2 regions of the Paraburkholderia sp. BR14312 genome follow, and region 1 is predicted to be linked to the other one. Evidence: predicted binding sites of a transcription regulator. Region 1 holds the regulator's gene; the other holds the start of a gene.
What was found. The regulator FliA, encoded in region 1, starts transcription of late flagellar genes. The targets are predictions, from matches to a motif close to CTAAAGTTTNNNNNNNNNNNGCCGNTA.

Region 1 (7,580 bases):
GGGATCAGCTTCGCGTCGCCGGCCATGTGGCCCGACTCCGTGGACGCCATCTGCATGCCGCTCGTCACGCCCGCGGGCTGCGCCATGGCGAGCGGCTGGGCGTTGCCGCCCGAGGTGGCCTTCATGCCCACCGTGCCGCCGGCGCCCTGCTGGCGCAAAGCGCCGGCGAGCGACGCCGCGAAGTCCACGTCGCGCGCCTGGTAGCCCGGCGTGTCGGCGTTCGCGATGTTCGAAGAGATCAATGCCTGGCGCGTGGCGCGCACATCGAGCGCTTCGCGCCCAAAGGCGAATTCGGCATCGAGTTTGTCCAGCATCGGGCGTTCTCCGTGAAACGAAAAGGATTCGGCGTGAGCGCGGCGGGCTCGCCAGGCGGCGGGGAAACCGGCGCAAACGTTAGGCGCGTGGTCCGAAGGCCTTTGCGCATGGAGTGGAATATTAGGCGGGGGTGGCAAGAACCAATCGGACGAATAGCCGGTAAAGCGCCCCTCTATTCGACGCAAGCGCGCGGGGGGCGCCGCCTAGAATGCGAGGCGTGTCAATGCAATCGATGGAGAACGACAATGCCGCAGACTGCCCCTTTCCGTAGGCCGCACGCCGGCCTGGAGCGGCGTGCGCGCGCGCTGTCGTGGCGCGCGTCCTGGACATGCGTGCTGGCCTGCGCCCTTGGCAGCGCGCTCTTTGGCGGCACGCTCGCTCATGCACAAACTCCGGCGCAACCTGAAGCCGCCGGCAGCCAGATCTTCATAGCGGGCCCCGGCGACCGCTCGGGCGCCGACGCCGCGCAGATGAACGCGATGCTCGCGAGCAATGTGAAGAAGCCCGCCGCGGCTGTGGCCAGCGTTGCTCCCGCCAATGAGGCCGCACCGTTGCGCGCGGCCAGCTACGCCGATCTGAATTCGCGCGGCGTGCCGGAGGATGCACGCGCGGGCGTCGAGTCGAACGGCATGATCACGATACCGGGTCCCGGCGAGCGCGCACCCCAAGGCGACGCGCCGCGCATCGTCACGGTTCCCGCGCCGGGCGCGAGCGCCCAGCCCATGCGCGTGCCGGCGGCCAACGCGAACAACGCGGGCACGCTGCAGCGCGTGAACCTGTCTACCGCCGCGAACCGCGTCGCCCCGGTGGTCGTGGACGCCGGCGCGGCGACGCTCGCGAAGCCGGTTGCCAGCGCAAGCGCCGGCGCGCCGCCGAATCCCAATACCAGCGCCGTCGCCACGAACGTGCAGGCCACGCCGCCGGGCCAGCAGGACGGCGAATCGATCCGCGCCGCCGCGCTCGCCTTCCTGCAGCAGCAGTCGGCTGGCTTGCCGGGCCACGTGAGCATCACGGTCGCGCCGGTGTTTCCGCGTGGCCTCGCAGCCTGCACGTCACTCGAGCCGTTCATGCCGCCGGGCGCGCGCACCTATGGCCACACGACCGTGGGCGTGCGCTGCATCGGCGCGAAGCCGTGGACGCTCTATGTGAGCGCGCGCATTGCGGTGGACGTGACCTACTACGTGGCCTCGCGTCAGATCGGCGCGGGCGAGGCGCTTTCAGCCGCCGATTTCATGCCGCGCGCGGGCGACCTCGCGAACCTGCCGCAGACCATCATCACCGATCCCAACCAGGCGACCGGCGCCGTCGCGCTCGCCCGGATTTCCGCGGGACTGCCGCTGCGCACCGACATGCTGCGCAGCGCCGCCTCGGTGGTCATCGGCCAGACGGTCAAGGTGATTGCCGTGGGCAGCAACTTCACGATCTCCGCCGAGGGCAGCGCGCTCAACAACGCCGAGCCGGGCCAGCAGGTGCGCGTGCGCACGAGCGGCGGCCAGATCATCTCGGGCGTGGTCAAGGACGCGGGTACCGTGCAGGTGCAGATCTAGGGCCGGTAAGCGCCGGTAAGGGCCGGAACAGGGGGCGCCCAGCCCCGTCCGGCGGCCCGATCCGGCCGTTTCCGGCTTTGTGCGCCAGCACACGTAACAGCATGTAACGGTGGGATTTTTCGGCTAAAGTTCGGCCCGACCTGTGCCGTTATCAAGGTCAAATCGATCAGGAACGCCCATCGTGAAAGTTGACTCCTCCACCCGCAATGATCCGCGCACGCTGCAGGATGGCCTCGCGCGCTCGCAAGCCGATTCGACCGGCGTAAGCACCGACACCGCTACCACCTCCGGCGCGGCAGGCGGCACGACCGCCGCCGCTCAAGGCGGCGCGAACGTGAGCCTGTCGTCGCTCTCGTCGACGATGCGCTCGCTCGCGGCGAGCGGTTCCGCTGACATCGACACGGCGCACGTGCAGTCGATCAAGGACGCGATCCGCAACGGCACGTTGCAGATTGACTCCGGCAAGATCGCCGACGGCGTGATCCAGACCGCGCGCGACCTCATGAAGCCGACGTCGGGCAACTGACGCCCGATGCGCGAGCGCCGCGCAAACCTCGCTTTTTTTGGTGCCTTGCAATGAAAGATGCCCTGTTGGCCACACTGATCGACGAACACGCCACGGTCGAGGCGTTCGCGTCGCTGCTCGCCTATGAAGAAAAGGCGCTCGTGTCGGCCGATGGCATGGAGGCGCTCCCGCAAATCGTCGAGCAGAAGACGACGCTCACGCAGCGTCTCGCGGGCCTCGAAAAAGCGCGCGACGCGCAACTGGCCGGCCTCGGCCTGCCGGGCGGCCGCAAGGGCATCGAAATGGCCTGCGACGGCGACGCGCGTCTGGCAAGTCAGTGGGCGCTGCTCAAGGGGTCGACCGAGCGCGCGCGCCGCAAGAATCTCACCATTGGCATGATGATCCGCACGCGCATGGAGCATAACCGCCGCGCGCTCTCGATCCTGCGCGGCGAAACGGGCAACGGCTCGATGCTGTACGGTCCCGATGGGCGGTTGCCGGCGTTCGGGCTGTAAGCGCGCGTAGATCGTCCGCCAAAGACAAAAGCCGAAGCAGTGATGCTTCGGCTTTTTTGTTTCGCGCGAGTCCAGTCCACCAACAAAAAAGCCGGGGCGCTCTCGCACCCCGGCTCTTTCATTGCAACTTCAGTCCCGCTCGCGCTGGCCGCCGCGCGCGCCGTCTACCGCCTCAATTCTCCTGGCCGGCCCAAGACATCTCGCGCAGTCGCGTGCGCAGGCGCGCCACCGCCTGGCTGTGCAGCTGGCACACGCGCGACTCGCTCACCTCCATCACCGCGCCGATTTCGCGCAGGTTCATGCCGCGCTCGTAATAGAGCGACATGAGCAGCTTCTCGCGCTCGGGCAGCCGGTCGATCGCCTCGATGAGCGCGCCGCGCAGACTGTCGTCGAGCAGCGCCGAAAGCGGGTCCGAATGATCGACGCAGTAGCGGTCGAGGAACGGTTCGTCCTCGGCGGAGCGGTCGAAGTCTTCGTAGTAGATGAGCTGGCTGCCATGCAGTTCCTGCAGCATGCTCTGATACTCGTCGAGCGGCATGCTCAGATGCTCGGCGATCTCCGTCTCGCTCGCCGAGCGCCCGAGCCGCTGCTCCACCTTGTGCACCGCGCTTTCCACTTCGCGCGAGGTGCGGCGCAGGCTGCGCGGCAGCCAGTCGTTGCTGCGCAGCTCGTCGAGCATTGCGCCGCGAATGCGCTGGCTCGCGTAGGTCTCGAACTGAGCGCCCTGATCTTCCTTGTAGCGGTTGGCCGCGTCGAGCAGGCCGATCATGCCGGCCTGGATCAGGTCGTCGAGGTCCACGCTCGCCGGCATCTTGGCGACGAGCTGCAAGCCGAGCCGTCTGACGAGCGGCGCGTATTTCGCGAGCACGTCGGCCTGCGAAATTTTTCCTTGAGCGTTATACATCGTGCTCTCCACTTCTCATCTCCCTGTTGGCGTCGTCGTGCGCACGTCAGACGTGCTGCGGCGACGTCCGCTGCGCGGGCGTATCGGTCCGCCAGCCCACATGGGCCGGAGCGGACGCGGATGTTGCGTTGGGTGCGGGATGCACACCCGTCACGGCCGCTACGAACGAATCGGCGTTCGCGGCGAGCGTGCTGTGTGCGGCGTTTGTTGCATGGGTAGCGTGGGGCTGGACGCCGGCTTGCGGCGCGCCGTCCGGATCGTCGACGGGTGCGTGGCCCGCCGCTTCATGTTCTTCGTCCTTCGCGCCGAACAGTGCATTGGCGCGTGCCGTGGCCGGCGAGCACGCCGAGACCGCGGGTCGCATCGGCCAGTGCGGCAGCTCGGCGGCCACGTGGCGGAAATCGCGCGCGGCGGCCGTCGACGGAAACGCATCGACGATGCAGCGCGCAAGCCTGAGCGCCTGCGCCATGTGCTGATCGGCGGCGACGCTTCCGGCGCTGTCGAGCGACACGCTCAGGTAGCGGCTCGCCACCCCTGCGAGATTCTCGATCGCGGCCTGCGCGTCGCTCGCGTTCGCCACATGATTCGCGAGCACGCGAAACTGCGCGATCGCATGCGCGAAGTGCAGCCGTTTCATGCACGCGTAGGCGTCCGTGATCGACTGCGCACCGATGCGCATCACGATCAGCACATCGTGCGCATGCATGGCGAGCGGCGAAAGCGCGCCATCGGCGTCGAGCTGCGCGTCGATCAGTACGATGTCCGCGGGGCCCGAAATGACCTTCTGCAGCTGGGCGGACGTGTACTGCGCGCGATTGTCGCGCGAGGCGGCCAGCACGCCGAAGCCGAGCGCATGGCGCCCCACGGCTTCGTCGAGCGTGCGCTCGCCGCGCACGACGGCGGCGAAGTTGCCTGCGCCGCGCACACCGCCCACCAGCGCACAGACCGAGCGGGGTCCCAGACACTCGTCGATCACGAGCACGTCCTTGCCCTGCGCGGTGAGCGCCGCCGCGAGATTGACCACCGTGGTCGTGCGTCCGGGCGAACCTGCACCGCCCGTCACTGCGACCACGCGCGAGCCTTCACGCGCGAGAAGCCGCCGCAGCCCTTCAGCTTGATCGATTACGAACTTATCCAAACCTGACCTCGGGAGCCTGCGAATTCGTACGCGTCGAGAGTGCCGACAGCAGCGCCGGGATATCGTCTTCGTGCGGCACGAACGGCGAACTCTCTCGCGGAATGCAGAAAGCGCTGCGGATCAGGAAGCGGCGCGTCGCCACGTAAAGGTTCTCGGGGACCTTCTGGCCCGTCGAGACGTAATGCACCGGCAGCTTGTAGCGCAGCACGGTGTCGAGCGCGCTGCCGAGGTTGGTCGCCTCGTCGAGCTTGGTGAGGATGCAGCCCGTGAGCGGCGCGTTGTCCGGGCCGCTCTGGTAGGCCTGCACGACTTCGTTGAGCGTGTCGCCGTGGTTGGTCGCCGAGAGCAGCAGAAGGCGCTGCACCGGGCGGCCCGCGCCGCACAGCATGGCGATCTGGTCGGCCACGGCGCGGTCGCGCTGGCTCATGCCGATCGTGTCGATCAGCACGATGTGCTTGTTCTTGAGTTCGGTGAGCGCGAGCTGGAGGTCCGCGCCGTCACGCACCGCGTGCACCGAAACGCCGAGGATCTTGCCGAAGATGCGCAGTTGCTCGTGGCCGCCGATCCGGTAGCTGTCGGTGGTGAGCAGCGCCACCTTGCTCGCGCCGAAGCGCATCACGCAGCGCGCGGCGAGCTTCGCGGTGGTCGTGGTCTTGCCCACGCCCGTCGGGCCCATCAGCGCGAACACACCGCCGCGCTCCATCAGCGCCTGTTCGTCTTCGAGCACGGGCAGGTTCGATTCGAGCACCGACTGGAGCCACTCCATGCCGGCCTCTTCGGTCTGCACGTCGGGCAGCCGGTCGATCATCATCTTCACCAGTTGCGCCGAGAAGCCCGCGGCGAACAGCTGCTTGGTGAGCGCGCCCTGCACCGGGCTGCGGCGCTGGCGCTCGCCCCACAGGAGGCCCGCGAACTGCTCTTCCATCATGCCGCGCATGGAGGCGAGCTCGTTCATCACGGTTTCGTTGACGACCTGCTCGATGCGCGCGCGGATCGCTTCGCTCACGGTTTGCGCCGCATCGGTGCCCTGCGCATTGCGGCTGCCGGGTGCGGGGCCCGCGGCTTCCGGACCGTGGCCGAGGCGCTGCGCGGCGCGGCGCGCGGCGACATGAGCGGCCTCGAGCGCCCAGTCGGGCGTGCTGGCGTCAACGTCGGGCGGCAGCACCGGATCGGCGACGCTGCCAAGGCCGCGCGCGGCGGCGGTGGCAGGCGTCATGCCCGGCACGCGCGGCGCGTTCTGCTGGTTCGCGATACGGCGGGCGTGGTCGATCAGCCAGGGGTTCGATTCGGCCATCGTGCGCGGCGCGTCGCTCGTCTGCGCGGCGGCGGCCTGTTCGAGCCGCGCTGCGGCTTCACGTGCGGCGGCCTGGGCGTTGGCGGCCGGCGCCGTGGACGCAAACGATGGTGCAAAGGCCGGCGAGGCGAGCGAGTCGGTCGCGGCCTGCAGCGCCATTTGCAGCGGCGAATGCGCATGCGGGACAGCTTGTTGCGATTGGGCGGCCTGCATCGCGGATTGCAGCGTCGGCGGCATCGCCGATTGCGCGGCCTGCTGGCCTGCCGCGGCGCGCGAAGAAGGCGACGAAGCCGAAAGCGGCGCAATGGCGGCCGACGCGGCCGCCGCTTCCTTGCCGAGCGAGACGGCGGTGTCGGCGGCCTGGTCGCCATCGGCATCGGCGTCGGCACTCGCGCCGCCGTTTTCGGCGCCCACTTCCGGGCTCGCGCCGAACACCGACGAGAACACGTCCGGCATGCCGCTCGCGTAGGGGTTCGCACCGCCCACCGGGGCGGCGAGCGCCGCGGGAGCGGCGCCAGGCGCGCTGCGCGGCGTGCGCGACATCTGCGTCATGGCGGCGGAGGGCTGCGCGAACGGGGCGCCTTGACCACCTTGCGCCACGAGGCCACCCAGGCCTTGCGCGGCGGCAGCATCGGCCGGCGCGATCGCCGCGAGATCGCGGTCCGCGAGCGCGACGATTTCGACGCTGCCGTCGTCGAGCGTACGGTTCGACAGAACGACGGCGTCCGCACCCAACGCTTCGCGTACGAGCCGTAACGCGTCGCGGCTGGTGCCACCGATGAATTTGCGAATGTTCAAGCTAAGCCCCTGATGAGGTGAGCGGCCAATGCCGCCGCCGGTCGTCTGTTGCTGGAATGGCGCTGGATTGCTGCCGGCCTGGCGTCCTGTGCAAGGCCTTTTCCGATGTTGGAATTATTTCGAAGGTGAGCCCCCCATGATCGATGGATCAGGGCGGAGAAATGCGGGCAATTCGCGGAATCGGTGGCGGGGGTGCGCACAGGCAAAAATTACGTGCAGAAAGGCTCGCACGCGGCGCGGCTAACGAAAAAGCCCGCAAGAAGCGGGCTTTTTCTCGTCCAGATGCAGCAGCGCGATCAGTGCGCCCCGATCACGTTCACCACCTTCACGTTGCGCGTATCGGGCACCTCGGCATACGACAGCACCTTGAGCTGCGGCAAACTGCGGCGCAGGAAGCGCGACAGCATGGGCCGCAGCGCGTGCTGCACGAGCATCACCGGCGCGAGACCCAGCGCCTGCTGACGCCCCATCGCCTGCTCGGTCTGCGTGAGCAGCGTGTGCGCGAGACCCGGTTCGAGGCCGGGGTTCGGGCCGGAGGTGAGCGTCTGCGACAGCACGCGCTCG
Region 2 (7,580 bases), on a different contig from region 1:
GAGCAAGCGGCTGTTCTGGATCAACGCGATGAACTCGCCCATGCGGTTGTTGAGCTGATGGATCACGAAGCGGTTGAACGGCAGGCTGCAATCCATGAGCCGGTGGAACGTCTCAGTGGCGACGGCCATGACGAGCGACGGCTGCAGCGCGATCACGTCGTACTTGCGCGGCTCGCGCTTGATCACGCTGCCCTCGCCGAACCAGCCGCCGTGCGGCACGCCCGAAAACGTGCAGCCGCGCCCCGATGCATTGAAGATCGCCAGCTTCACGAGGCCGGAACTCACGCCGAGCCACCAGTCGGAGGGCGCTTCACGCGCGGCGACGATCGCGCCCGCGGCATAGCCCTGCGCATGCGACGACGCCAGCACCCACTCGCGATGCTCGGGCGCGAGCCCGCGGAACCACGCGCAGCGCTCGAACAGCGAGGCAAGACGCGCGGCGTTGGCGGCGTCGATGCGCTCGCCTTCGCGCCATGAATCGCGGGCGGCCGGTGTTCCGTCCGGGGGCATAATGGATTGCGACATCGCGCTTTCCTGGGTTAGGTCAATCTTTGGGTCGATCTTGTCAGGCGGACCGTGCGTCGCGGCCCGCTCTGTCGCGCCGGTGACAGACTGGCGTGCGCGGCCCTGCTACGGTAGCGCGAATCCTATCGACACACCAATAACCGTTCGGAGACACCGCCATGTTGCACCCCTACGAAGAAGGGCTCGCGCAACGCGAAGCCAATTATGTGCCGCTCACGCCGGTCGATTTCATCGCCCGCGCCGCTGAGGTCTATGGCGAGCGCCTGGCTGTGGTCCACGGCGACGTCCGCCGCAACTGGCGCGAAACCTATGCGCGCACGCGGCGGCTCGCAAGCGCGCTCGGGCAGGTGGGCATCGGCCGCGGCGACACCGTGGCGGTGCTGCTGCCCAACATCCCCGCGATGGTCGAGGCGCACTTCGGCGTGCCCATGCTCGGCGCGGTGCTCAACACGCTCAACACGCGACTCGATGTCGCAACCATGCTGTTCATGCTGCGCCATGGCGAAGCGAAGGCGTTGATCGTCGATACCGAATTCGCGGCGCTCGCGCAGCGCGCGGCGCTCGAATTCCCCAACCTCAGGATCATCAGCGTGGCCGACATCGCGCCCGCGGACCCCGAGTACTTCCCGCGCGCCACCGACTACGAGGCGTTCCTCGAGCAAGGCGATCCCGAGTTCGCCTGGGAGCCGCCGCGCAACGAATGGGACGCCATTGCGCTGAACTACACGTCGGGCACGACGGGCGACCCCAAGGGCGTGGTCTATCACCATCGCGGCGCGTATCTCAACGCGGTGAGCAATATCCTCGAATGGGACATGCCCAAGCACGCCGTGTATCTCTGGACGCTGCCGCTCTTTCATTGCAACGGCTGGTGCTTTGCGTGGACCGTCGCCGCGCGCGCGGGCGTGAACGTGTGCCTGCGCAAGTTCGACGCGAAGCTCGTGTTCGACCTCATTCGCAGCGAGCGCGTCACGCACTATTGCGGCGCGCCCATCGTGCAGGGCGCGCTCGCCGACGCACCCGCAGAGTACCGCGAAGGCATCGCTCACACGGTGTGCACGATGGTGGCGGGCGCGCCGCCCGCGCCGGCCGTGATCGCGAAGATGAAGGCGATCGGCATCGAACTCACGCATGTCTATGGTCTGACCGAGGTGTACGGCCCCGCTGCCGTATGCGCGGTGCAGGCGGGCTGGCAGACGCTGCCCGACGAGGAGCAGGCGCGCCTCGCCGCACGCCAGGGTGTGCGCTATCACCTCCAAAGCGGCGTCAGCGTGCGCAATGCGCAGACGATGGAGCCCGTTCCCGCCGACGGCGAAACGCTCGGCGAGATCATGTTCCGCGGCAACATCTGCATGAAGGGCTACTTAAAAAACGAGCGCGCGACGGAAGAGGCGTTCCGCGGCGGCTGGTTCCATACGGGCGACCTCGGCGTGATGACGCCCGACGGCTACGTGCGCATTACCGACCGCAGCAAGGACATCATCATCTCCGGCGGCGAGAATATTTCGAGCATCGAGGTGGAAGACACGCTGTATCGCCATCCGGCCGTCGCGCTCGCCGCCGTCGTGGCGATGCCCGATCCGAAGTGGGGCGAAGTGCCTTGCGCGTTCGTCGAACTGCGGCCCGGCGCGAGCGCCACGGCCGAGGAAATCATCGCGCACTGCCGGCTCTTTCTCGCGCACTTCAAGGTGCCACGCGCCGTGCGATTCGGCGAACTGCCGCGCACGGCCACGGGCAAGATCCAGAAATATGAGTTGCGCGCGCAACTAGGTTCGCAAAGCGCGATCGACGTGGCTGGTGCAACACCCGCGCCGAAAACACCTCGGTAAGAACGACATCGGGGCCTGCTGGCCGGTAGACGTGACGCATTCAGGCGGCCCGCGCGGCCTGAATGTAACGTCAGTTGACACCCCGACCCCCTGTGGCTCGGTCGCGATTGTCAGGTGCGGCGCTTAATCCTTTCTGCATCAAGGGCGAACTGTCAAAGCAGCCTTTCTCGCATGAAGAATCGTATGAAACGAAAGCTTACAAGTGGTCACGTTTTCCTTCGCTTCGGGCCGATAAGCTTTGAACCGTGGTCGCAACACAAAGGCATCCCGATGCCGCGTGACTGACGACGCAACCAACGAGGAGGTAACTCATGAACACGAAGAGCTGGAAGACCCCCGCCCGCGCCATCGCCGCAGCACTGATCGCCGGCGGCGCATTGATGGGCGCATCGAGCGCCTTCGCTCAATCCGCACCGTATGGGCTGCGTGCCGAATCGGCGCCGCAATACGGTCAACCGCACATGATGCCGGTGGACGCGCACGTCTCGATCGGCTGGCACGAGAACCGTTATTACGACGGCCACCGCTATTGGGAACACGACGAGTGGATGCACCATCACCCGCACGATCCGGGTCCCCCGCGCTACCGCGAGGACGACCATCGTCCGCCGCCCCCGCCGCGTTACTGATGCGCGTGATGCGCGCGTGATCCAGGGGCCGCCTTCGCTGGAGGCCCCTGAAGCGGCACGCCGAGGCCGGTCTTCCCTCAAGGGAGACCGGCCTCGGCGCATTTCGGCGCCTTACTTCAGCACGCGTGTGCGAACGCATGGATATCGTTCGGCATGCGAAACAATGCGAGCACGATGCCCGCCACATGGCGTATCCGGCCTGCCGTCCCGCGCGCCGGCTGCGGCCGGAAAGGCAGATGTCAGTAATTGCAGGTAATGCGGAAGTGTTGCCGGCCGCACGGCGCGCGGGTAACGTTGATGGGCGTTTCGTTCCCCGGAGCGCACGGTGTATTCTCATTGCCCGGCCAGCGATGGCCGGGATTTTTTTGCGCGCGAATGAGAACACTAGCGCCCTTCGGGTGTCACGCGCACCAGGTTTTTTTTCCGATTGCGGCCGCAATTTTGCGGACGTAAGGTGGGATTGCCTCTTGAGAACAGGCGAGCCTTGTGACCCCCGGTCGTGACACAGTCCGACCGGGGATTTTTTTGGCTTCTGTGCTTTGGAGAATCGCGTCTGCCGGAACATGCAGCGGCGCCGCGAGAGAAGGAACGATGACGGATCACCGAATGAGGAGTTCGGCTTCGCTCCAGCCAGAGCTAGATCCGTCATGCCGTGCATTATCCGGGCTGAAGGCCGGGGCGTCACTAGCATCCGGCGCAAAGAACCATTACGCAAACTGGCAAGATATGGGGACGGACGTCGAAAGCCGGCCCATGAGCATCGGTTAACATGGGGGTTTCGCCAGCAGTGCCACCCCGCTTGTGCCAACTTTCACCCTCGCCCATCCCGTCACCGCGGCACTCGATGTCCGCAAGAGCCGCTTCATCGCGCATGCCATTCCCGTTGCCGACCGCGAAGCGGCCATGGCCGAAATCCGCCGTCTGCGCGACGAACACCCCACCGCCACGCACGTTTGCTGGGCGCTGCTCGCGGGCGGCCAGTCCGGCATGTCCGACGATGGCGAACCCTCCGGCACCGCCGGGCGCCCGATCCTCGAAGTGCTGCGCCATCACGACCTGGACGGCGTACTCGCCGCCGTGGTGCGCTATTACGGCGGCGTGAAGCTCGGCGCGGGCGGCCTCGTGCGCGCCTATACCGACGCCATTGCCAGCGCCCTGCAGGGGGCCGAGCGCGTCGAGCGCATTGCGCAGGCGCGCCTCACCGTCGAACTCGGCTATCCCGACGAAACCCGCGTGCGCCACTGGATCGACCAGGAGCAGTTCACGCTCGTGGAAAGCCAGTACACCATGACGGTCCGCCTCACGATCCAGTTGCCCGCGACCGCCGTGGACGCCGCGCGCACCACGCTCACCGATCTCACGCAAGGCCGCTCGGGCTTCCCCGAGCCCGGCTGAGCGGGCGGCTGGCCGCCGCCGCAGTGCCGATCGCGCACTTTTCAAAAACTTTTCATTTCTTTCATAAAGTTTCATGAAAGCTTGCCGTAATGAAAGCATGGCCGCGCATTCGCGCGTTCCGTCGACTCGACGCACCAGAACGAACGGACTTCTTTCATGGCAAGCACGATCACGAACACCACGACCGCCAGCGCGAACAGCGCGCTGAGCGACGCCGCCCAGTCGATCATCAGCGGCGCGACCAACTCCGCACTTGACGTCAACCAGCTCGTCAAGGCGCTCGTCAACGCGAAGATCGCGGGGCCGAGCGCCATCCTCAGTGCGAAGCAGACCGCCAGCAACACGACGCTGTCGGCGCTCGGCGCGCTGAAGTCGGCGCTCGCTTCGCTCCAGACTGCACTCGAGCCGTTCAAGGACGGCGCCGCGCTGCAGCGCTTCACCGTCACGACGAGCGAGAAGGACAAGGGCTTGAGCGCGGTGGCCGGCAAGAACGCCGTGGCGAGCAGCTTCACGGTCGAAGTCGATCGCCTCGCGACAGCGCATAAGCTCGCCTCGGACAGCTTCGACACGGGCGAGACGCTCGGGGAAGGCAGCCTCGACATCGCGATGGGCGGCAAGTCCATGCATCTGACGATCGCTGCGGGCAGCAACAAGCTCACCGACGTCGTCGCGGCGATCAACCGGGCGAAGGACAACCCAGGCGTCACGGCGTCGATCGTCAACGGCGCCGACGGCCAGCACCTCGTGCTGACCGCGAACAAGACCGGCGCGGCCAACGCGATCGACGTGCAGGCGGGCGCGGGCGTCGACACGCGGCTCGCTTCCTCGCAGATGCGCGAAGTCGAGGCAGCCGGCGACGCCGAACTGCGCATCGACGGCACGCGCGTCACGAGCGCGAGCAACACGCTCGAGGGCATGGTGAGCGACATCACGATCAAGCTTGCAAGCGCCTCGGTGGGCACGAAGCAAACGCTCACCGTCGCTCCCGACACCGAAGCGACGGGCACATCGATCCGCGACTTCGTGAAGGCGTACAACAGTTACGTCGATGCCCTGAACGGGCTGACCTCCTATACGGCCGCAACCGGTTCGACGAGCGCGCAGGCAGGCGCGCTGCTCGGCGACTCGATCGCGCGCACCCTCGCGGCGAGTCTGCCGGCGCTCGTTTCGGCGGGCGTGAAGGGCAGCGACGGCGTGACCCATTCGCTGGGCGAGATCGGCATCAAGCTCGACAAGAGCGGGAAGCTCGAGATCGACGACGAGACGTTCAAGAAGGCGCTGCAACCGGGCAACAGTGCGATTGCGGCGCTGTTCGGCAGCGGCGGCCTGACCACGAAGCTCAACAGCGCCATTACGCCTTACGTGCAGTCGAGCGGCATCATCGAGCGGCGCAGCACGGCCATCAACAAGGAACTCGACGACATCAAAAAGCAGTCGTCGATGCTCGATGTGCGCGCAACCCAGCTCACTGCGAAATTCAACCGCCAGTTCACCGCGCTCAATAACCTCATGTCGATCATGAACAACAACCAGCAATATCTGACACAGCTCTTTGGCGGTGCAAACAGCGCGGGCGCCCTCGCGACGAATCACAAATAAGGCTTGAATACGCCGTGATCGACGCTAGCAAACGTCGACGGCAGACGAAAAAAAAGGCCGCCGAGTGAATCGGCGGCCAACAGGGGACGTGAAGAACAACCGCGAATCGAACTATCGAATCGACCCGACCGCTCCATCATGGCGAGCCAAAATTAAGACAAACTTAAACGCGCGCAAAAAACGATCGGGAATTCCGGCGCGTGAGCGCGCAGGCAATGGAAAGAACGCGTAATAATGGGCTGGCTATACTTGATCTGGTCCGCGCCGCGCAGTCATTCGCGCCCGCATGACCGTCTTCTACCCAACCCGGAAGAGCCGCCATGTTTGATCGACTGCATCGGTTTATGGAAGGCGCAGGTCCCGAGCGGCGCCATCGCGTCTGGAGCAAGGTGCGCATTTTCGTGGCCGCAATGGGCACGCTCGGCTCTGCCGCCGGCATCGCCCTCGCGGTGGTCGGGCTCATCAACTTCGACCACCAGAAGGTGATTGCCGGCGTGGCCGTCATCATCGTCTGCACGGCGATCTACGTGTCGATCCTCGTGCGCGACCGCAATCGCGCCGACTAACGCACGCCGCCCGGGCGTCGCTGCCTCACTGCAGGTTCTGGCCGTCGCGCGTGACATGCACGGCGGTCGCGCCCACGTAGTCGGCGCGAATGCTGTCGCCCACCTTGATCGATTCGAGCGGCACGTCCGGCGGCGCCACCACCACGACCGTGCGGTTCGGTCCGCGCAGCGCGACCTTGCGGCTCTTGCGGTCGATCTTCTCCACCGTCGCGATCACCTGCACGCTACGCGCCGTCGCCGTCATGCCACCGGAAGCGGGCGTGGTCGCGACCGTATCGACGCGCGAGCGGATGCCCCTCGTAGCCAGCTTTTCGGCACGCAGCAGCAACGCCTCCTTGTAGAGGATGTTCACATGATCGCCGGGCTTGAGCTTGCTCACATCGCCGACTGCGGGATCGACGGCGACCGTCACCAGGTTGCGGCGCGCGCCACGCAGCGTGACCGAGTTGGTGGCCGCGTCGATGCTCACGACGGTCGCCGTGGTCTGCACCTCGCCGATCTGCAGCGCGGCGTTGGGCGCACTCCCGGGCGCGGCATCGGACGCCGTCTGCGCAAACAGCGGTACATGCGGCGACACGCCGAGGGCAAGCACGAGTATGGCGCCGAGCAGCGGCGCGGACGAATGGTAGCGCGTGGACATGAAGCCTCCTTGTGTGGATCGTGAATGGCAAGAGAGCGGCATGGTGCCGCTCGCACGCATCAAGCGCTGTTCATGCAGGCTTCTTCCGCCGCACAGCGCAGGTAATGGGCATACACACGCTCACGTTCCTCGTTGGCGAGCTGGCGCTTTTCGGCAAGCCGCAGCATGCGGTGCCGGTCCGCGCCGAGCGTTTCGTAATAGCGCTCGGTATGCAAGCGCTTGAAGCGCGTATAGAAGTCCGGGCCGGGCAGGCCCGAATCGGTCGAGAGCAGCGAGGCATAGTCGGCCTCGTGCGGCGCGCACAACGCGGCCGCGGCCGCTTCGAGCTTTTCGTAACGCACCCGCAACGGCACGTCGCCCGCGAACAGGGCATGAAACGCACCGTACGGCACGAGCG

Region 2: the regulator FliA is predicted to act here: its motif matches at 4,442-4,468, upstream of fliD (flagellar filament capping protein FliD).

What each region holds. Positions count from the first base shown of each region.
Region 1 is NZ_JBFPKI010000010.1:281,060-288,639, reverse strand. Features, by position in the region: gene AB3X98_RS27500 (flagellar basal body protein) at 1-314, opposite strand, end outside; gene flgA (flagellar basal body P-ring formation chaperone FlgA) at 561-1,862, shown strand; gene flgM (flagellar biosynthesis anti-sigma factor FlgM) at 2,044-2,388, shown strand; gene AB3X98_RS27485 (flagella synthesis protein FlgN) at 2,439-2,882, shown strand; gene AB3X98_RS27480 (RNA polymerase sigma factor FliA) at 3,055-3,786, opposite strand; partial or broken gene AB3X98_RS27475 (MinD/ParA family protein) at 4,142-4,924, opposite strand; gene flhF (flagellar biosynthesis protein FlhF) at 4,917-7,016, opposite strand; gene flhA (flagellar biosynthesis protein FlhA) at 7,313-7,580, opposite strand, start outside.
Region 2 is NZ_JBFPKI010000013.1:57,197-64,776, forward strand. Features, by position in the region: gene AB3X98_RS31495 (Crp/Fnr family transcriptional regulator) at 1-510, opposite strand, end outside; gene AB3X98_RS31500 (acyl-CoA synthetase) at 684-2,354, shown strand; gene AB3X98_RS31505 (hypothetical protein) at 2,666-2,983, shown strand; gene AB3X98_RS31510 (YigZ family protein) at 3,785-4,378, shown strand; gene fliD (flagellar filament capping protein FliD) at 4,535-5,977, shown strand; gene AB3X98_RS31520 (hypothetical protein) at 6,298-6,543, shown strand; gene AB3X98_RS31525 (hypothetical protein) at 6,569-7,183, opposite strand; gene AB3X98_RS31530 (hypothetical protein) at 7,243-7,580, opposite strand, start outside.